Regions from separate parts of the Parageobacillus galactosidasius genome, predicted to be linked through region 2. Evidence: a T-box and tRNA genes for the amino acid it is inferred to sense, from the RefSeq annotation. Region 2 holds a T-box; the other holds one or more tRNA genes.

Region 1 (9,160 bases), 1.6 Mb from region 2:
TTTCAGCGTGCACTAAATCCGCCTGCTTTAACAAATTTAGATGATGGGAAATGCTCGGTTTGGAAATGCGGAAATGATCGGCGATTTCCCCTGCTGTTAAGTCCTTGTTCCTTAACAGGTTGAGAATGTCTCTTCTCGTCGGATCGGCTAGCGCTTTATAAACAAGGTTCATTTTCATATACGTTCACCGTGCTTATTTTGTTATTTAGAAAATTATCTAATTATTTAATTACATTATATAAAATATTCAGTTTTCTGTTAATAACCTGAGAAAACAAAAAGAGAACACCATGTGTCCTCTCCATCAACGAAAAACTATACTTCTACCATCATCGTATCATAGGCGATTTCGATGGACAGCCCTTGTTTTTGCAACTGTTTTTCTATTTCTTTGAGATCATCAAAGCCTAATCTGTTCATTTCTTCGACATGAGTCAATATAGTTTTCTTCGCCTTTAATTTGTGAATAATATTCAATGTTTCTGCAAATGTTGCTTCTATTTTCAATATAGGGTGATGTTCAGGCAGCAGCCGTTCCCCTGTCAGCGGATGAAGCTCAAAAATGCCGATCGGTAAAACCGCAACATCTACTTCCTGTACTTCCCGCGGGGGATCCCAATTATTCAGCTCATCCATCGCAATCAGCACCCGCTTCTCCCCTTCTGAAAATAAAAACGCATACACGTAGTCTTCGGCTAAGCGGAACAGGCGAATCTCCACTCCTTCCATCAATACGCTATCCCCATCTTGCAGCGTATGAAGGCGGATGTATTTCATCTTTTCGAGGAAAGAGAGATGTTCGCCGCTGCCGAGGCGGTGCTGAAAATCGATGGCGACCTGCTGCGGCAAGTAGACATCCGTCGTCGTGGAAGCAGGAGGATAATTCCGAAAATCGGCATTGATGGACTCCAGCACCCGCCTGCCCATCACGTGATCAGGATGCCAATGCGAGTAAAACACCGCGTTGATTTGTTTAATTTTAGAACGATTCATCTGCATATAAATATCTTCCGGCGTATCGATTAAGACGTCCGGACCGTGCACAAACAGGCTTGGACCGCTGCGGCTGTAAGGGATTCCTTTCACGCGCGCCTCAACGCATACGCGGCATTGGCAAAGCGGACGCGGAATCGTCACCGCTCCGCCTGTTCCTAAAAATTCAATTTTCATATCCTTCCCTCTCTTCTGTCATTATTCAGAAACAACACTGTATTGTTTCCGTCTAACAAAATGTGATACGTTTGCTCACCGATGCTATGATGATCCGTTGTTTTTTGTTCGCCGCAAACATCTCCATCCGAAAATTGCAGATATGGATTGGTTTATCGCTCATAATAAATAACTCGCTTTGTTTCCCAAAAACAATTGTATCTATTTAGTCTGAATTTTGTAAATAATCCCACTATAAAAAAGCACTCCATATCGGAACGCTTTTTATAGTTATTCAACGAATTTTCCTTCTTGATAATCACGGATCGCCTGGCGGATTTCTTCCTGCGTATTCATCACAAACGGTCCGTAAGCGACAACCGGCTCGTTAATTGGCTCGCCGGCATAAAGGAGGAGGCGCAGTTTTTCTTTGGCGGTGACAGTGATTTCGCTTTCTGTCTCGTTTTCAACGCGGCTTAAAAATAATACTTGCCCCGCTTTTCCTTCCGTGGCATCGGCGCCGAATGTTCCGCTACCTTCTAAAATGTACAGAAAGCCGTTGTAGCTTCCTGGCAAATCTTGCACGATACTCGCTCCTGGTTCGAGCACCATTTCCACCATCGTAACCGGAACATGGTTGAGTGTCGGGGCTTTTACTCCTTTCGATGACCCGGAAAATACGCGGATGATTGCTCCCTCTTCACGCCGGACAGGCATATCGCTTGCTTTTAAATTTTGATAACGCGGCTCTGTCATTTTTTTTGCGCTCGGCAAATTAATCCATAGCTGCAAACTGTGCACGGTCGAGCCTGGCGCCGGATCTTCTTTATGGATCACCCCTCGTCCTGCCGTCATCCACTGCACATCACCGGGACCAAGCGTTCCGTGGCCGGCTTTGCTATCAAAATGTTCCAACTGACCGTCAATCACGTACGTCACCGTTTCAATGCCGCGATGCGGATGAAAGTCAAACGTCCCGCGTTGGAAAATATCCTCCATTAGCATCAAAAACGGATCGTATTCTTCCCAATTTCCCGGCTCTAGCACCGGCCCGCTTCGATGAATCGGGCTATTTGTCTCTATTTGTACCGTTTTTACACGGCGGATGCGACGCTGTGCTGACATCTATGTGTTTCCTCCTTATGATCTTTATCTGCATCGTACTCTACACAACAATGAATGCAAACGATTTACTTTGTGACATCAGGTAACGGTATATCTTTCCTATACTCAAACGGATAGGAAATTGGCTTTTTTACGCTTATTGTTTCATTCGTTGCTGCCGCATCATCATGCTCTTTATATTTTGGCACATCATCAAGCGGAATTTCTTTTCGGTAATCGAACATCATGCTAGGAGTGTGAATCATGTCCGCAACGAAGACATTTCACTCCTTTCTCCCCCCTTTTTATTTTCCTTTTACATACATTTCGTCATAAGATGCTTATGTTCCTGCTGACGCATCATCTTTTTTCTTAAAAGTAAATTACTTTACAAAAGTAAGTTAGTTACATTATTATATTTACGTTAAAACACTATGCCATTGATATTACATGGATTTCCATAGTGTTTGTTGTTTTCATTCCACGCTATTTATACTAACGAAAGGAGAAAGAACATGGCTAAATTATTGTACATTACAGCAAATCCAAAACGGGAAGAGGAATCTTACGGCTTATCCGTTGGAAAAGCGTTTCTTAATGCTTATAAACAACAAAACCCGCAAGACGAGATTATCGAATTAGACCTTTATCGTACCGACATCCCTTACATTGATGCCGATGTATTAAACGGCTGGGGCAAATTGCAACAAGGGCATACATTTGAACAGTTAAGCGCGGAAGAAAAACAAAAAATCAGCCGCATCAATGAGTTAACCGATCAGTTTATCAACGCAGATAAATATGTGTTTGTCACACCGATGTGGAATTTTAGTTTTCCACCAAAAATGAAAGCTTATATCGATACAATCTGCATCGCAGGCAAAACGTTCCGTTACACGGAAAATGGTCCGGTAGGGCTATTAACAGGAAGAAAAGCGGTGCACATTCAAGCACGCGGCGGAATTTATTCAGAAGGACCAATGAAAGAAATGGAATTTGGAGACCGTTATTTGCGGGCAGTGCTCAGCTTCATCGGAATTACTGATGTTCAGTCCATTTTTGTCGAAGGAATGGCACAATTCCCGAATGAAGCCGAAACAATTAAACAAAACGCGATCAAGCAAGCAGAACAAGCAGCGAAAAACTTTTAACAAAATGATGACCTGTTCCTTTGATAAGGGACAGGTCATTTTGATTTTTCTATTAAAATAAAAAAGCTTGCCGATGTAATCGACAAGCTGTATGATTCCAAATTAGTATAATATGTAGTTAAGATAATGATATGGCGGAGGAGGAGGGATTCGAACCCCCGCGGGCTGTGACACCCCTATCGGTTTTCGAAACCGACCCCTTCAGCCAGACTTGGGTACTCCTCCACTTGGTTGATGGAGCCTATCGGACTCCTGCGTGCGGGGCAGGCGCTCTCCTAGCTGAACGAAAGCCCCATCACGAAATGATCGGGAAGACAGGATTTGAACCTGCGACCTCACGGACCCGAACCGTGTGCTCTACCAAGCTGAGCTACTTCCCGTTCATATCCATTGTTCTCTCGTTAGCGCCAATTAGTATTCTATATTAAAAAAATAGGGTAGTCAATACTTTTTTAGTAAAAAACTTTTCGAATAAAGAATAACGCATCCTGACATGTTTTCGCCAGCATTTTTCTACGTATATGATGTACAATCTCTATCATGTTCGTGATCAATCGTCGACTAACCAAGCCACCCATCCCAATCATCTTTTTAAGAGAAAAAGGGAATCTCCTCTTATGTCAGAGGAAAGTCCCCCTCTATTTTCAATATACATCCCGCTTCGTAAAGACGATAAATGAAATCACGAGTGCCGCAAGTCCCCACACCGCCAGCACCGTCATGGAAAACCCGAGCGTCATGCCTTCAATCGGTGGCGCTGTCCCATTGACATAATCCGTAAGGCGAAGATTGACCATAAACAAATATTTTGCCGATTCCCACGAAGACACCATATTCGATAAAATCGCTCCGGAAATCAATGCCGCAAGCATAATGCCCATCACTGCGGCGGTGCTGCGCATCAATACAGAAAGCATGAACGTCAATGTTCCAACGACAATCGAAACAAACCAAGCAAGCCCTAGTTCGATTAACACGTACTTCCATTGTGGAAGCAAATGTACCCCTTCCGTATTAAGTTCTTCACCGTTAATGGTAAAACCAGTTAGTAACGGCAGCCGCCATCCTTGATACCCAAATACAATCCCCGAAATCAAATAAGAAAGCAAAGCGACCATCAATAAAATAAACGAAATCGATAGAAGAAGCGCTATGTATTTGCTAAGCAAAATCGTTCCGCGTTTGACCGGTCTTGTAAGCAGCAGTTTAATCGTTCCTATGCTTGCTTCTGAGGATACTAAATCCGCCGCGACGACCATCATTAAAAGCGGAAGAAACAAATCGATCGCGTTTTCAATAAACATGCGCATAAACGTTGGCGCACCGGGAGCGGATGGATTAATGTCATGTTCCAAATAATATTGTTGCTGCTGAAGGCGAATGTGCAAATATTTGCGCCATTCTTCCGAAATGCTGCTTGAATTCAGACGGTTTTGCGCGTCAATAATTTGCTGCTGCAGCTGCGTCCGCCAATCTGTTGTTCCGAGCCGTTCCTGTATTTCCTGCACCTGCTTATATTGCGCGTATGTAAAAAGGACAACGAGTACGGCGACAATCGCCGCAATTACCGATAACCGCTTTTTGCGGACAATTTTCAGCATTTCGTTGTACACGAGGTTACTCAATCGCATCCCCTCCCGTTAATTCAATAAACAAATCCTCCAGTGTCGGCAGTTTCGGCTGAATTTCATGGACGTGTACTCCCGCTTCTACTAGTTTTTTGTTCCATATGGACAAATTCTTTCTTTCATATGGAGTCACCAGCCTATCTCCTTGAATGGCGACAGGCGACGTTTCTTTCTCTAGTATTTCTTTCGCTGTTTCGATGGGGGCGGCTTTCCAGACAACTCGCGCTTGTTCTTTAAGCAGCCGTTCCACCGTGTCCACCCGAAGCAGCAGCCCTTTTGCCATAATCGCCACGCGGTCGCACATTAATTGAATTTCGCTTAACAGATGTGAGGAGACAAGCACGCTCAATCTTTCTGATTCTGCCAAAAAGCGGATAAATTGGCGCATTTCGCGAATGCCGGCAGGATCAAGCCCATTGGTCGGCTCGTCCAAAATCAGCACTTTCGGCTTTCCTAGCAGCGCCTGCGCAATGCCGAGACGCTGTCGCATCCCAAGCGAATACGTGTTCACCCGATCGTGAATGCGGTTTTGCAAACCGACTAACTCCACCACTTCCATGATTCGTTCTTTTGGAATATCGGGAACCATGCGCGCAAAGTGCTCCAAATTTTCCCATCCACTTAAATACGGATATAATTCTGGATTTTCGACAATGCAGCCGATATGGCGAATCGCTTTGGTAAACTGACGCTCTAGGTCATAGCCGCAAATAGAAATATGTCCCGATGTTGGCTTGATAAGCCCGACAAGCATGCGGATGGTGGTCGTTTTTCCCGCGCCATTCGGTCCTAAAAACCCAAATACTTCACCTTCCTTCAGTTCAAATGAAATTCCTTTGATAATTTCTTTGCGGCGAATTGTTTTGCGTAAATCGGTTACGACAAGCGGTGCGTGTGTTGTCGTCATTGTTTGTCCTCCTCCGTCCACGTAATTAAAGAAGCGACACGTTCGCCAATGCGTTTATAGCCTTCCTTATTCGGATGGAAATGGTCGCTGTACAAATAATCATTCACATGAAGCTCAAACAAATCGAATATCGGCACAGCAATGATATTTGGATAGCGAGCTGCCGTTTCTGCCGAAGCAAAATTCCACTGCCTTACGATCGCGGATGTCTTCTTTGCGTCACCGAGGTCGCTAAACGGATTGTATAGCCCGATGTAAAAAACAACTGCATCTTTATTGACGCTGCGAATCGTTTGAAAAATACGGTCTAAGTTGTGTAAATACGCGTTTTTTGCCTGCTCGATTTGCTTTGGCGCAAGCTTTAGCGCTTCTCCGCCTTGAAACAAATCATTCCCGCCGATCGTCATCACGATGATGTCAGCCATTTTTAGCTGCCTCTTTATCTCAGCTTGTCCTAATTGCTTAAGGAGTCCGTCAGATCGCTGTCCTTTAATAGCCAAGTTTGTTACACGAATCGGTTTCGTTGTTTTTTTACGGAGAGAATCGACCATATAGCCAATATACCCTTTTCCGCTTTCGTCTCCCGTTCCCCTTGTCAGCGAGTCGCCAAGAGCGACAATATAAATTTCACGGTTGTCCGCTTTTTTCTCTTTTGTATATTTCGTCGTGCCTGCTGGCGGCATCGCGGCGGAAAAAAATTGATCTTGAATGCCCATGGCAAAACCGCCAAGCCATAATATTCCCGCCAGCACGGATACAATCGTGATGGTGCTTACAATACCGCGTCTCATGCAATCATCCTTTCTTATCTTTGTTACTTATCATACAATATTTTCATCCAGGCTACACCTTTAGACTCTCCGCATTTGATAGTAAAAAGCACGCCGTTATAAAACAGCCGCCACAATGAAAAAGCTTGGTGATTTCACCAAGCCGTTCTTACTGGATTATGTTCAAACAAATTTCTAGTGCCTTACCGTTTTTGCAAATAATCTACAATTCCCATCGAACATACTTGTAAATCGAGACGGATGATGTCATACGCTTCTGATGTCGGTGAAATATTTCTTTCTTGCAAGAAAGCGCTGACTTCTTCATACAGCTTGCGAAAAACCGATTCAGCTTTTTCCTGCATCGATGCGCCAGGCATGTTGGCAATCGCTTTTTCTCCTGCTTCGACAAACTTTGGAAGCCAAAAACGAAGCTGTTCAAACGCTGCGCGAGGGTTTTCTAGCATGCCAAAATGACCGAAATAAATGCGTTCAGGTTGAAGCTGCTCCAATCGCTCTGCCGATTGCAGCATCGCCTCTGGCCGGAATTGGTTCGGAGAAGTGGACGGCAAACAATATTCAAGCCCATCTTTTAGCAATTGCGGATAAAACACTCCGATCGTATCGCCAGTAAAAACGCCGCGGCTGCGCGAATCGTAAATCGAAAAATGATGGTTGGAATGGCCAGGCGTATCCAAAAACGTCAACGTACGCTCACTGCCGAGCGTAAGCGTATCACCATCTTCTTTCACGATGAGACGATCCTCTGGAATCGGTACAACCGGGGAAAACAATTGGTCAAATTTTTCCCCATACACCGCCTTTGCTCCTTGGATTAACCGTGATGGATCTGCTAGATGCCGCTTCCCTTTCGGATGAACAACAACAAGGGCGTTCGGACATTTTTCAAGCAGCACGCCAGCGCCGCCAGCGTGGTCCAAATGAATATGTGTCACAATAATATAGCGGATATCCGCAGGATCAATTTGAAGCGCTTCTAGTCCTTTTAATAAATACGGAACAGAAGGGCTTGGACCTGTCTCAATAATAGCAAGCTCTTCTTCGTGAAGCACATATGTACCGGTGCGCTCTGCAACTCCTAAATCAAACAGATCAATCATCGAAATGTTGTGCCCTAAATCACGAGGTTTTTTCATCATATCATCTCCTACTTTTTATCTTTACTGAATATTCTACCAAATTACATATAAATAGAGAAACTATATTATTTTAAAAAATGGAAAAGGACATGAACCGATTTCAAGCAAAGACAACTTTGAAATCCATCGTTCATGCCCAATGAAAATTGTTCCATTGTAAAGAAGCGTCTATAATATTCGCAGCTAACAGGAGAATCTAGCGATCAGTACAATGCGGAACTAAATATCCTTTGCGAAAAAAATTATTCAACTGTCATTATGACGCAAGATGATTAGATAGAGACGCTTTCCGATGTGTGCGGATTGCCCACCATATCGAAACAGCCCAGCCAAATATGATGATTGCGTAAATCGTTGCATGCCAATTTCTAGGAGTTTCCCATGCATGAAGCAAGGTGCGAATGTTTGTGAAAATGATGATGCCTCCAACTAGAACCCCAAGCAAATGGGATGGCATCTTACGAACAAGCCACGCGGCGATTGGCGCAGCGACGATTCCCCCTAACATTAGCGTTCCTACCCAAAACCAATTGACTTGTTCCCAGCCTAACGAAATGACGAATCCAATGGTAGCGGATAAAGCAACGGCAAATTCCGACGTATCAACTGTTCCCACCACTTTTCTCGCTTCCATTCCTTTATTCGCAAGAAGAACAGGGGTGGAAATCGGGCCCCATCCTCCTCCGCCAGTGGCATCGAGAAAGCCGGCCACTAAACCAAGAGGAACAAGCTGCTTATTCGAAAATTTCCGCGGTGGTTGTTGATCTTGTCTAGGTGAAAGAAATAAAAACCGATACATAATATAAAACCCAAGCGCCAACAAAAATAGTGAAATATATGGTTTAATGACATCCCCTGGAAGATTGCTTAAAAAGCAGGCACCGAAAAACGCGCCAAGCGAGCCGGGAATAATTAATTTGATCACCATGTCACGGTCGACATTTCCAAATTTAATATGAGACGCGCCTGAAGCTGCAGTTGTGACCACTTCCGCTAGATGCACCGAGGCGGAAGCGACCGCCGGAGCAATCCCGAACGCAAGCAACAGTGTTGTTGATGTAACCCCATACGCCATTCCGAGCGAACCGTCGATGAGCTGAGCGATGAATCCAACAATCACAAACACGATTAACTTTTTCATTTTTTTCCCTCCACCTAAAATAATCGAAATATTTTTATTAATTTATACATTAATACCAAGTAATCACAGTTGTCAACTATGAATTATAAAAAAACAAAACAGGGTTCAGACCCATCGTCTGAACCCTGTTTTGTCCAAGTGTAAACCAAC
Region 2 (9,160 bases):
CATCATTCAATATAACATCACTAAAGATAAAAGTCAACACCTTTTATGGCAGAGCGGGCGGGCAAATCCGCCCTGCTCTTATTTATCGAATAACTTCTAGATTTCCCATGTACGGACGCAGTACTTCTGGAATGACAACCGTTCCATCTTCCTGCTGATAGTTTTCTAAGATGGCGGCCACCGTGCGACCAATCGCCAACCCTGATCCATTGAGCGTATGCACATATTCCGGTTTCGCCTTTGGTTCGCGGCGGAAACGAATGTTAGCACGCCGTGCTTGGAATGCCTCAAAGTTGCTGCACGAAGAAATCTCACGATACGTTCCATAGCTTGGCAGCCATACTTCAATATCATATGTCTTCGCCGATGAGAACCCTAAATCACCGGTGCATAAACATACAACACGATAAGGAAGTCCAAGCAGCTGCAAAATTCTCTCTGCTTGATTTGTTAACTTTTCTAATTCGTCATATGAATCTTCCGGTTTCACAAATTTCACCAGCTCTACTTTATTAAATTGATGCTGGCGAATAAGCCCTCTTGTATCACGTCCAGCAGAACCAGCTTCGGCGCGAAAACATGCACTATAAGCAACATAGTAAATCGGCAAATCTTCCGCGGATAAAATTTCATCACGATGTAAATTTGTCACAGGCACCTCTGCTGTCGGAATTAAAAAGTAATCGTCTGTTTCGATACGGAATGCGTCTTCTTCAAATTTTGGCAATTGCCCTGTTCCCGTCATACTCGCCCGATTGACAAGGTACGGAGGCAATATCTCTTGATAGCCAAACTCCTCGATATGAACATCAAGCATAAAGTTAATTAACGCGCGCTCCAGGCGGGCGCCGAGTCCTTTATAAAAGACAAAGCGGCTTCCTGTTACTTTCGCGGCCCGTTCAAAATCAAGAATACCGAGCTGTTCGGCAATATCCCAGTGCGGTTTCGGTTCAAATGAAAACGAACGCGGTTCCCCCCATTTGCGGACTTCGACATTATCTTCTTCCGACTTTCCGACGGGCACCGATTCATGTGGGATATTTGGAATAGACAATAATAACGCATTTAGTTCCTCTTCCACTTGGCGGATTTCATCATCCATGGTTTTAATGCGATCCCCTACATCCCGCATCTCGGCAATGAGATGATCAGCATCTTTTTTCTCGCGTTTCAATACGGCGATTTGTTGGGATACTTCATTTCGTTTATTTTTTAGTTCTTCTGCTTTTGCGATTAATTCGCGGCGCTTTTTGTCTAGCTCTTCAAAGCGATCGATATTTGTTAAATCTTCGCCGCGCTTTAGAAGCTTTTCTTTTACTTCTTCAAAATGATTGCGCAAATATTTGACATCAAGCATCAACGATACCTCCTTTTTTATTATTATTATAAAATAAAAACTCCCGTCCCCAAAAAGGGACGAGAGTAATCCCGCGTTGCCACCCTAATTGAAGACGAGGCTGTCTTCCGCTTGAATCGATAACGGCGAAAAGCCGAAAATGCTTACTAGCTTGCGCGTTCGGCATTTTACTCCAGGATGGATTCACAAGTGTTTCCCATCGGTTTGCACCACCCACCGACTCTCTGAAGAGAAACGACCTTGCTACTAGTTCCTTTCATCGCTTTAGCGCTATGCGATTTTCATATGCCTGTTTGTACCAATAATGTACTATAAGTTTTTTTGAAACGCAACTCTTTTTATGCTTTCGCTTCTTTCACCATATTGAGAAAATATTGTGTCATACGATAGTCATCGGTCAATTCAGGATGGAACGAGCATCCTAGAAACTGCCCTTGTCTTGCCGCAACAATACGTCCTTCATATTTCGCCAAAACTTCGACGTCCTCTCCTACTTCCACAATATGTGGAGCGCGGATAAATACACCGATAAAATCATCGGCAACGCCAGCAATCGAAAGCTCGGCTTCAAAACTTTCACGTTGACGGCCAAAAGAATTGCGTTCCACCGTAATATCCATCAATCCTAGATGCGGCTCATCATAACCGACGATTCGTTTCGCTAACAAAATGAGGCCAGCGCACGTGCCGAACATCGGCTTTCCCGCTGCAGCAAACTGTTTTAACGGCTCGATAAATCCGTATTTATCCATCAAACGGCGCATCGTCGTACTTTCGCCGCCAGGAAGAATAAGGCCGTCAATTTCCTCTAATTGCTCTATTTTTTTTACGACCACTGCCTCGGCGCCGCACGCTTCAATGGAACGAACATGTTCTTGTACGGCACCTTGTAAGCCAAGCACTCCAATTTTCATCATAACGTCTACTCCTTTACTTACCAACCACGCTCTTGCATACGTTGTTCTGGCAATAATGATGCGACATCAATGCCGCGCATTGCGCTACCTAATCCTTTGGATAAATGGGCGATTAGCTCGTAATCTTCATAATGTGCCGTTGCTTCAACGATCGCCCGCGCATATTTTTCTGGATTTTCCGATTTAAAAATACCTGAACCGACAAATACCCCATCTGCACCTAAATGCATCATCAATGCCGCGTCAGCCGGGGTCGCGATACCGCCTGCGGCAAAGTTGACGACAGGGAGGCGGCCTAACCGCTTAATTTCGCGCAATACTTCAACCGGAGCACCTAAATTCTTCGCTTCTGTCACAAGCTCGTCTTCACTCATGCTGACGACTTTTCGTATTTGCGCATTTACTTTGCGCATATGACGCACTGCCTCGACAATGTTTCCTGTTCCTGGTTCTCCTTTTGTGCGAAGCATCGATGCCCCTTCAGCAATGCGGCGCGCCGCTTCTCCTAAGTCGCGACAACCGCAAACAAACGGAACGGTAAATTGTCTTTTATCAATATGGAATTCTTCATCAGCTGGTGTTAATACTTCACTCTCATCAATATAATCAACACCTAACGCCTCAAGGACGCGTGCTTCGACGTAATGACCGATACGCGCTTTGGCCATAACAGGAATCGATACGGCCTTCATCACTTCTTCAATGACCGTCGGATCTGCCATGCGCGCGACACCGCCAGCGGCACGAATATCAGCAGGGACGCGTTCCAATGCCATCACCGCTACTGCACCGGCTGCCTCTGCGATTTTCGCCTGTTCCGCATTCACCACGTCCATGATGACGCCGCCTTTTTGCATTTCCGCCATTCCCCGTTTTACACGATCTGTACCTGTAATTGCCACTTGTCATTCCTCCTTATTTCACTATGCCGTTATACTGTGATGGTTAACGCTAAATACCACAGTATTACAATAGATGATTACATTTTTTTATTTTACCTCAATTTTTTAAAAAATCACAATAGAAAAAAGCTCCCTAAAAAGGAAGGAGCTTTTAAAACCAGCCTTTGACCGTTTTTACTACGCTTGTCCATACATCGCCAAACAGCCCGCCAATTCCTCTCACTGCAAGCACAAACCAGTTTGCTTTTTCGACGCTTTTCTTTGTAACAATATTTACTTTTACATTATTTTTCATTTCTGGACTTAAAAAGCTATACTCCTCTGTGCCTTTGTATTGCAATGTCATATATCCGACTTTTTCACCTTTTTTTATAGGTGCGACTAATTCACCTTTGTCTGTTAATTTCTTTTGATCAAAAACATATACAGGACGATAGTTTTTTTCCTCTCCGTTTTTCACGACAAGAAAAAACGGCTTATCGGTTACGATGGCAACCGACTTTTCTTTTCCTTTCACTACCGGTAGCGTCGATTTTCCTTTTAGTTGATATCCTTTCGGGTATAGCTTTTTGATAGAGTAATTGCTAAATCCATAGTGAAGCAGTTTTTCCGTTTGTTCAAATCGAGCTTCGATGGTCGATTTTCCGTTGCTTTTCGCATTCATCACTACTGTAATGAAACGAACGCCATCTCGTTCCGCTGTTCCGGTAAAACAGTATCCAGCAAATTCGGTATAACCTGTTTTTAATCCGTCTACTCCTTCATATTCGCGAACGAGTCCAGGCAGCATCCAGTTCCAGTTATCCATCTTAATTTGATCATCGGTTCCTTCGCGAAATATTTTCCGAGGAGTACTTGCTGTTTCCAATACTTCTGGATATTCTTTCAACAAATGATACGCTAGTGTGGCGACGGAACGGGCAGACATCACATTCTCTTCTCTCTCGTTCGTTCCTTCCGGATGAAACCCTTTTAAATCTTCATTGCTTAATCCCGTGGAGTTGACAAATTTATATCCCTTAAGTCCTAATTGTTTCGCCTTTTCATTCATCATTTTGACAAAGTTTTGTTCCGAACCACCGACAATTTCGGCAATAGCTACCGTTGCAGCGTTGGCGGAATAAATCGCCATCGCTTCGTAAAGCTCACGAACAGTGTATTTTTCGTCTTTTCGTAAAGGAACGTTGGATAAAGAGCGATCTTGCGAAAGACGATAAACGTAGTCGCTTGGTGTATATTGCTGATCCCATTTTACCCGTTTTTCTTTAATTGCTTCTAACAGTAAGTACTCGGTCATCATTTTGGTCATACTAGCAATACCGAGAACTGTATCAATATTTTTTTGATACAAAATTCTCCCTGTATTTGCATCAACAAGTATCGCCGCATCTGCTTCGATATTTAGCGGATCGCTTGCTGCTTTTGCCACACGAAATGGCAACAGGCTCAAAAATAGAGAAATAATAAGTAAACTGATCAACATTTTATGTTTGATGTTTTTCACTGTCACACCCTCCTCACACAAACGTTATTGTAACACACTCCAGTGCAAAAAAATAGACGGAGAAGCTTTTCTCCGCCTAAGTTAGGTCAATAGACATATATTAAGAAAGAGAATAGTTTGGTGCTTCTTTCGTAATTTGCACATCATGCGGATGGCTTTCTCGCAATCCGGCACTCGTCATGCGAATAAATTGCGTCTTTTCTCGTAGTTCTTCTAAATTTCTTGTTCCGCAATACCCCATTCCTGCACGTAAACCGCCGACAAGCTGATAAATCGTGTCAGCTAAAGGTCCTTTGTAAGGAACGCGCCCTTCAATTCCTTCAGGAACAAACTTTTTATTATCCTCTTGAAAATAACGGTCTTTGCTTCCTTTTTCCATCGCAGCAACAGATCCCATTCCGCGATACACTTTAAATCTTCTTCCTTGATAAATTTCCGTTTCTCCAGGGCTTTCTGATACTCCGGCTAAAAGGCTGCCCAACATGACCGCGTGTGCCCCTGCTGCCAATGCTTTTACAATATCGCCGGAATATTTAATTCCGCCATCGGCGATGATCGGGACGCCATATTTACGGGCTTCTGTCGCACAGTCGTATATTGCCGTAATTTGCGGTACACCGACTCCCGCGACAACGCGCGTCGTACAGATCGACCCAGGGCCAATTCCGACTTTAATGATGTTCGCTCCTGCCTCGATCAAGTCGCGTGTCGCCTCCGCTGTCGCGACATTTCCAGCGATAATATTTAAGTCTGGATATTGTTCGCGAATTTTACGCACCGTTTCAAGGACGCCTTTGGAATGGCCATGCGCCGTGTCCACGACAATGACGTCAACATTTGCTTCTACCAGCTTTTTCACGCGAATCATCGTATCAGCTGTAACACCAACAGCTGCCCCTACAAGAAGCCGTCCTTTCGCGTCTTTTGCGGAATTTGGAAACTCGATTACTTTTTCAATATCTTTAATCGTAATAAGTCCTTTTAGTACTCCGTTTTCATCGACAAGCGGCAATTTTTCAACTTTGTACTTTTGTAAAATCTTTTCTGCTTCTTCTAGTGTCGTTCCGACCGGGGCTGTGATTAAATTTTCTTTTGTCATTACATCGGCGATTTTAATGGAATAGTCTTGGATGAAACGCAAATCACGATTTGTAATAATGCCAACGAGCTTTTGCTCTTCCTCATTATTGACAATCGGCACGCCAGAAATACGATATTTACTCATTAAATGTTCCGCATCGTATACTTGATGTTCAGGGGTTAAGAAAAATGGATCCGTAATAACTCCTCGCTCCGAACGTTTCACTTTGTCTACTTGCTCTGCTTGCTGCTCGATGGACATATTTTTATGGATAATCCCAAGCCCACCTTGTCTTGCCATGGCAATTGCCATTTCTGCTTCGGTTACCGTATCCATTCCTGCGCTAATAATCGGGATGTTCAACTGTAATGTTTCGCTTAACTTTGTAGTCACATCTACATCACGAGGCAATACATCTGATTTTGCAGGAATAAGGAGCACATCGTCAAACGTTAATCCTTCTTTAGCAAATTTCGATTCCCACATGTTTTCTCCCCCTTGTCCGGAAAATTATTATTAGTAGCTTATCAACTGGTTAAACTACTGTCAAGGAATAGAGAAAATGTTCAACTTTTCAGTTATTTTGTTAAAAAATTCATGGTAGGGGGATAGAAATGTTGGATGACAGAAACATTCCAAACAAATTTATCGTATTTCATTCGGCAGATATAGCTCAACAACTGCTTTATCAATGCTATGTAAAACAAGAAAGAGAAGATGCTATGCAAAAAAGCTACACGAACTGCTATCCATTTCTTTATTATTTAGAACACGGCCAAAACTTTTATTCAACCGCACGCCATGCGCCTTTATCGATTAAGCCTGTTCTTTTATTTTACGGAATGGTACAACTTTTAAAAGCTTGCCTGCTTACTGTCGATGCAGATTATCCTGAGTCTACTTCCGTTTTAGCACACGGAGTCTCAACAAGAAAAAGAAAAAAACAAGGATATGAATTTTTAGATGACGAAGTAAAGGTACAAAAAAACGGCTTGTTCACTCATTTTTCTGAAAAAATGTTTCATGTGAAACAAACAACAGGAGAAAAATTTCGAATGGTTACGTTACTGCAAAGAATATGCGAACTACATGAATCACTTTCCATATTTAACGATAAAAAAATATTGTCTATAGAAGTTATACATAACTCTTCTCTCAATTCCATTGCGATTCCGATAGAAATTTTAGATCATTATCATATGACGTTAAATCGCTTTATTCATTACATAGAGCATGAATGGCATTTTTTAAAAGCTACTTTTGTGAAAGAAGAAGATCGTTTTATTCACATCGGCATCGAATCGCCACTACAGCCAATTGGATGTGAACCATTTATGTTTCATTTGAATGGAACATACCGTATTCCAGTAAAGAGAGAAAAAATATTTATGCTTCCGGAAGTAATTGCCCATTATTTATTACTATATAACTTAAGTATGATTTCACGATATGAAACGGAATGGTGGAGTGAGTTATTACACTCTTATTCAAGTAACGCATATACATTGATTGTTCAATTTTTATCTTTGACTGCAGAAAAAGTACCGTTATTGCTTTATGAATATTTGATACAGCGGCTGTTTCCAGCATAATGAAAAAGCACCCTGCCTAGAATAAGGCAGGGTGCTCTATCAGTGAAATCTTGCCTAGCAACGACCTACTCTTGCAGGGGCGCTGGCCCCAACTACCATCGGCGCTGGAGAGCTTAACTTCCGTGTTCGGGATGGGAACGGGTGTTTCCTCTCCGCTATTGTCACTAGGCAATTATCCACCCTCTCAGGCCGGCTACGCATCGTCGCCTTGGTGAGCCGTTACCTCACCAACTAGCTAATGCGCCGCGGGCCCATCCGTAAGTGGTAGCAAAAGCCACCTTTCAACCAAAGACCATGCGGTCTTCGGTGTTATCCGGTATTAGCCCCGGTTTCCCGGAGTTATCCCGGTCTTACGGGCAGGTTACCCACGTGTTACTCACCCGTCCGCCGCTAACCGAACAGAAGCAAGCTTCCGTTCGGTCCGCTCGACTTGCATGTATTAGGCACGCCGCCAGCGTTCGTCCTGAGCCAGGATCAAACTCTCCAAAAAGAAAGTTGATTGGCTTATTAATTCGGCGCCGACACCGAAGGTGTCAAGTCGCCTTCGCTTTTCTTATTGTCCAGCTTCAGCGCCTAGCTCTCTCGTGCCAAATAACCTTCCCCCTCGAAGTGCAGGCACTTTAGCGGGTGAAGAACATTTGGCTTCGAGAGCTGATCGCGTCGCCTCCGCTTTTCTTATTGACGCTTGCGTTTTGTCTAGTTTTCAAGGAACTTCAAACTCTAAATGATGACAGCTATTAAATAATAACTAAAAGCAAAATAAAAGTCAACATGTTTTTTATAAACATTTATAAATTTATTTGTTTTTTCTTCAAGACAGGCTTTATTCTATCACTATTATTGCTGTTGTTCAAGAGTATTTTTCTAGAAAAAATTTTTTGCTCCATCATCGTTAATCAATAACTTCTTCAATATGAATATCTCGATGTTCACTTAGAGAAAGAAATTCGTCTTTATCTACGATTTTGACAATTGGTCTTGTTGGCGCTTCCCGCTGCATAAAAACGATTTCCGCCATTTCACCGTTCGATAATTTGACAACTGTTCCTATATGAAAATTTATCAAACTGTCTAGTAGTATTTGTATCGCTTCCATACTCAATTTACCAAAGTGCTCGACTTGAATTTTTTCAAGTGCTTTAAAAGGCGATTGTTTTCGTCGATAAAGACGTTCGGACGTCATCGCGTGATAAACGTCAGCTACGGCCACTATTTTACTATAAGGGTGAATTTGCCGATCACGAATTCCAAACGGATAGCCCGTTCCATCATTGCGTTCATGATGCTGCAATACAGTTAGCTTTACTCCTTCTTTTAATGACGTTATTTTTCGAACCATTCGATAGCCAAACACGGTATGTCGCTTTACTTCTTCATATTCGCTAGTAGTAAGCGCAGATTTCTTCGCTAAAATTCTCTGATCAACCTTCGCCATGCCACAGTCAGATAATATACCCGCCAGCACAATTTGATAACAGTCCCCTTTACTATAATCTAATTGTTTTGCTAAAAATCCAGATAATAAACCAACACTGACAGCGTGATGGTATAAATAGTCTTCTTTTGTGGCATAACGATATAGCGTTAATAGCTCTTTTCGATGATGTACAAATTTATCGAATAAAGGGATAATAATATCTCTTATTTCCCCTATATCGATAGGAGAGCCTGACTGCCAAGATTGAAATGCTTTTTTATATTTTTGAACCGCTTTCAGATAAAGTGATATCGGCTGCTCATTGCTAGTGTTATCGCCATCATGCTGTCCAAGCAATTCAGCTGGTCTAAATGGATCGCCATTTGCCAG

What was found. The T-box of region 2 lies ahead of serS (serine--tRNA ligase). A T-box ahead of a tRNA ligase gene usually reads a tRNA of that ligase, here a tRNA-Ser.
Region 1: it has a tRNA-Ser gene. The T-box ahead of serS (serine--tRNA ligase) is inferred to sense a tRNA for this amino acid. The anticodon was not compared.

The regions. Positions count from the first base shown of each region.
Region 1 covers NZ_NDYL01000002.1:432,885-442,044, forward strand. Annotated here, with positions in the region: gene B9L23_RS11555 (autorepressor SdpR family transcription factor) at 1-172, opposite strand, end outside; gene B9L23_RS11560 (MBL fold metallo-hydrolase) at 316-1,170, opposite strand; gene B9L23_RS11565 (pirin family protein) at 1,441-2,274, opposite strand; gene B9L23_RS11570 (hypothetical protein) at 2,340-2,519, opposite strand; gene B9L23_RS11575 (FMN-dependent NADH-azoreductase) at 2,769-3,404, shown strand; tRNA gene B9L23_RS11580 (tRNA-Ser) at 3,537-3,629, opposite strand; tRNA gene B9L23_RS11585 (tRNA-Pro) at 3,711-3,784, opposite strand; gene B9L23_RS11590 (ABC transporter permease) at 4,049-5,029, opposite strand; gene B9L23_RS11595 (ABC transporter ATP-binding protein) at 5,022-5,939, opposite strand; gene B9L23_RS11600 (SGNH/GDSL hydrolase family protein) at 5,936-6,730, opposite strand; gene B9L23_RS11605 (MBL fold metallo-hydrolase) at 6,913-7,866, opposite strand; gene B9L23_RS11610 (sulfite exporter TauE/SafE family protein) at 8,126-9,010, opposite strand.
Region 2 covers NZ_NDYL01000002.1:2,000,622-2,009,781, reverse strand. Annotated here, with positions in the region: gene serS (serine--tRNA ligase) at 83-1,357, opposite strand; T-box leader at 1,410-1,626, opposite strand; gene pdxT (pyridoxal 5'-phosphate synthase glutaminase subunit PdxT) at 1,696-2,274, opposite strand; gene pdxS (pyridoxal 5'-phosphate synthase lyase subunit PdxS) at 2,292-3,176, opposite strand; gene B9L23_RS19670 (serine hydrolase) at 3,328-4,659, opposite strand; gene guaB (IMP dehydrogenase) at 4,781-6,247, opposite strand; gene B9L23_RS19660 (YaaC family protein) at 6,376-7,353, shown strand; gene B9L23_RS19650 (HD-GYP domain-containing protein) at 8,246-9,160, opposite strand, start outside.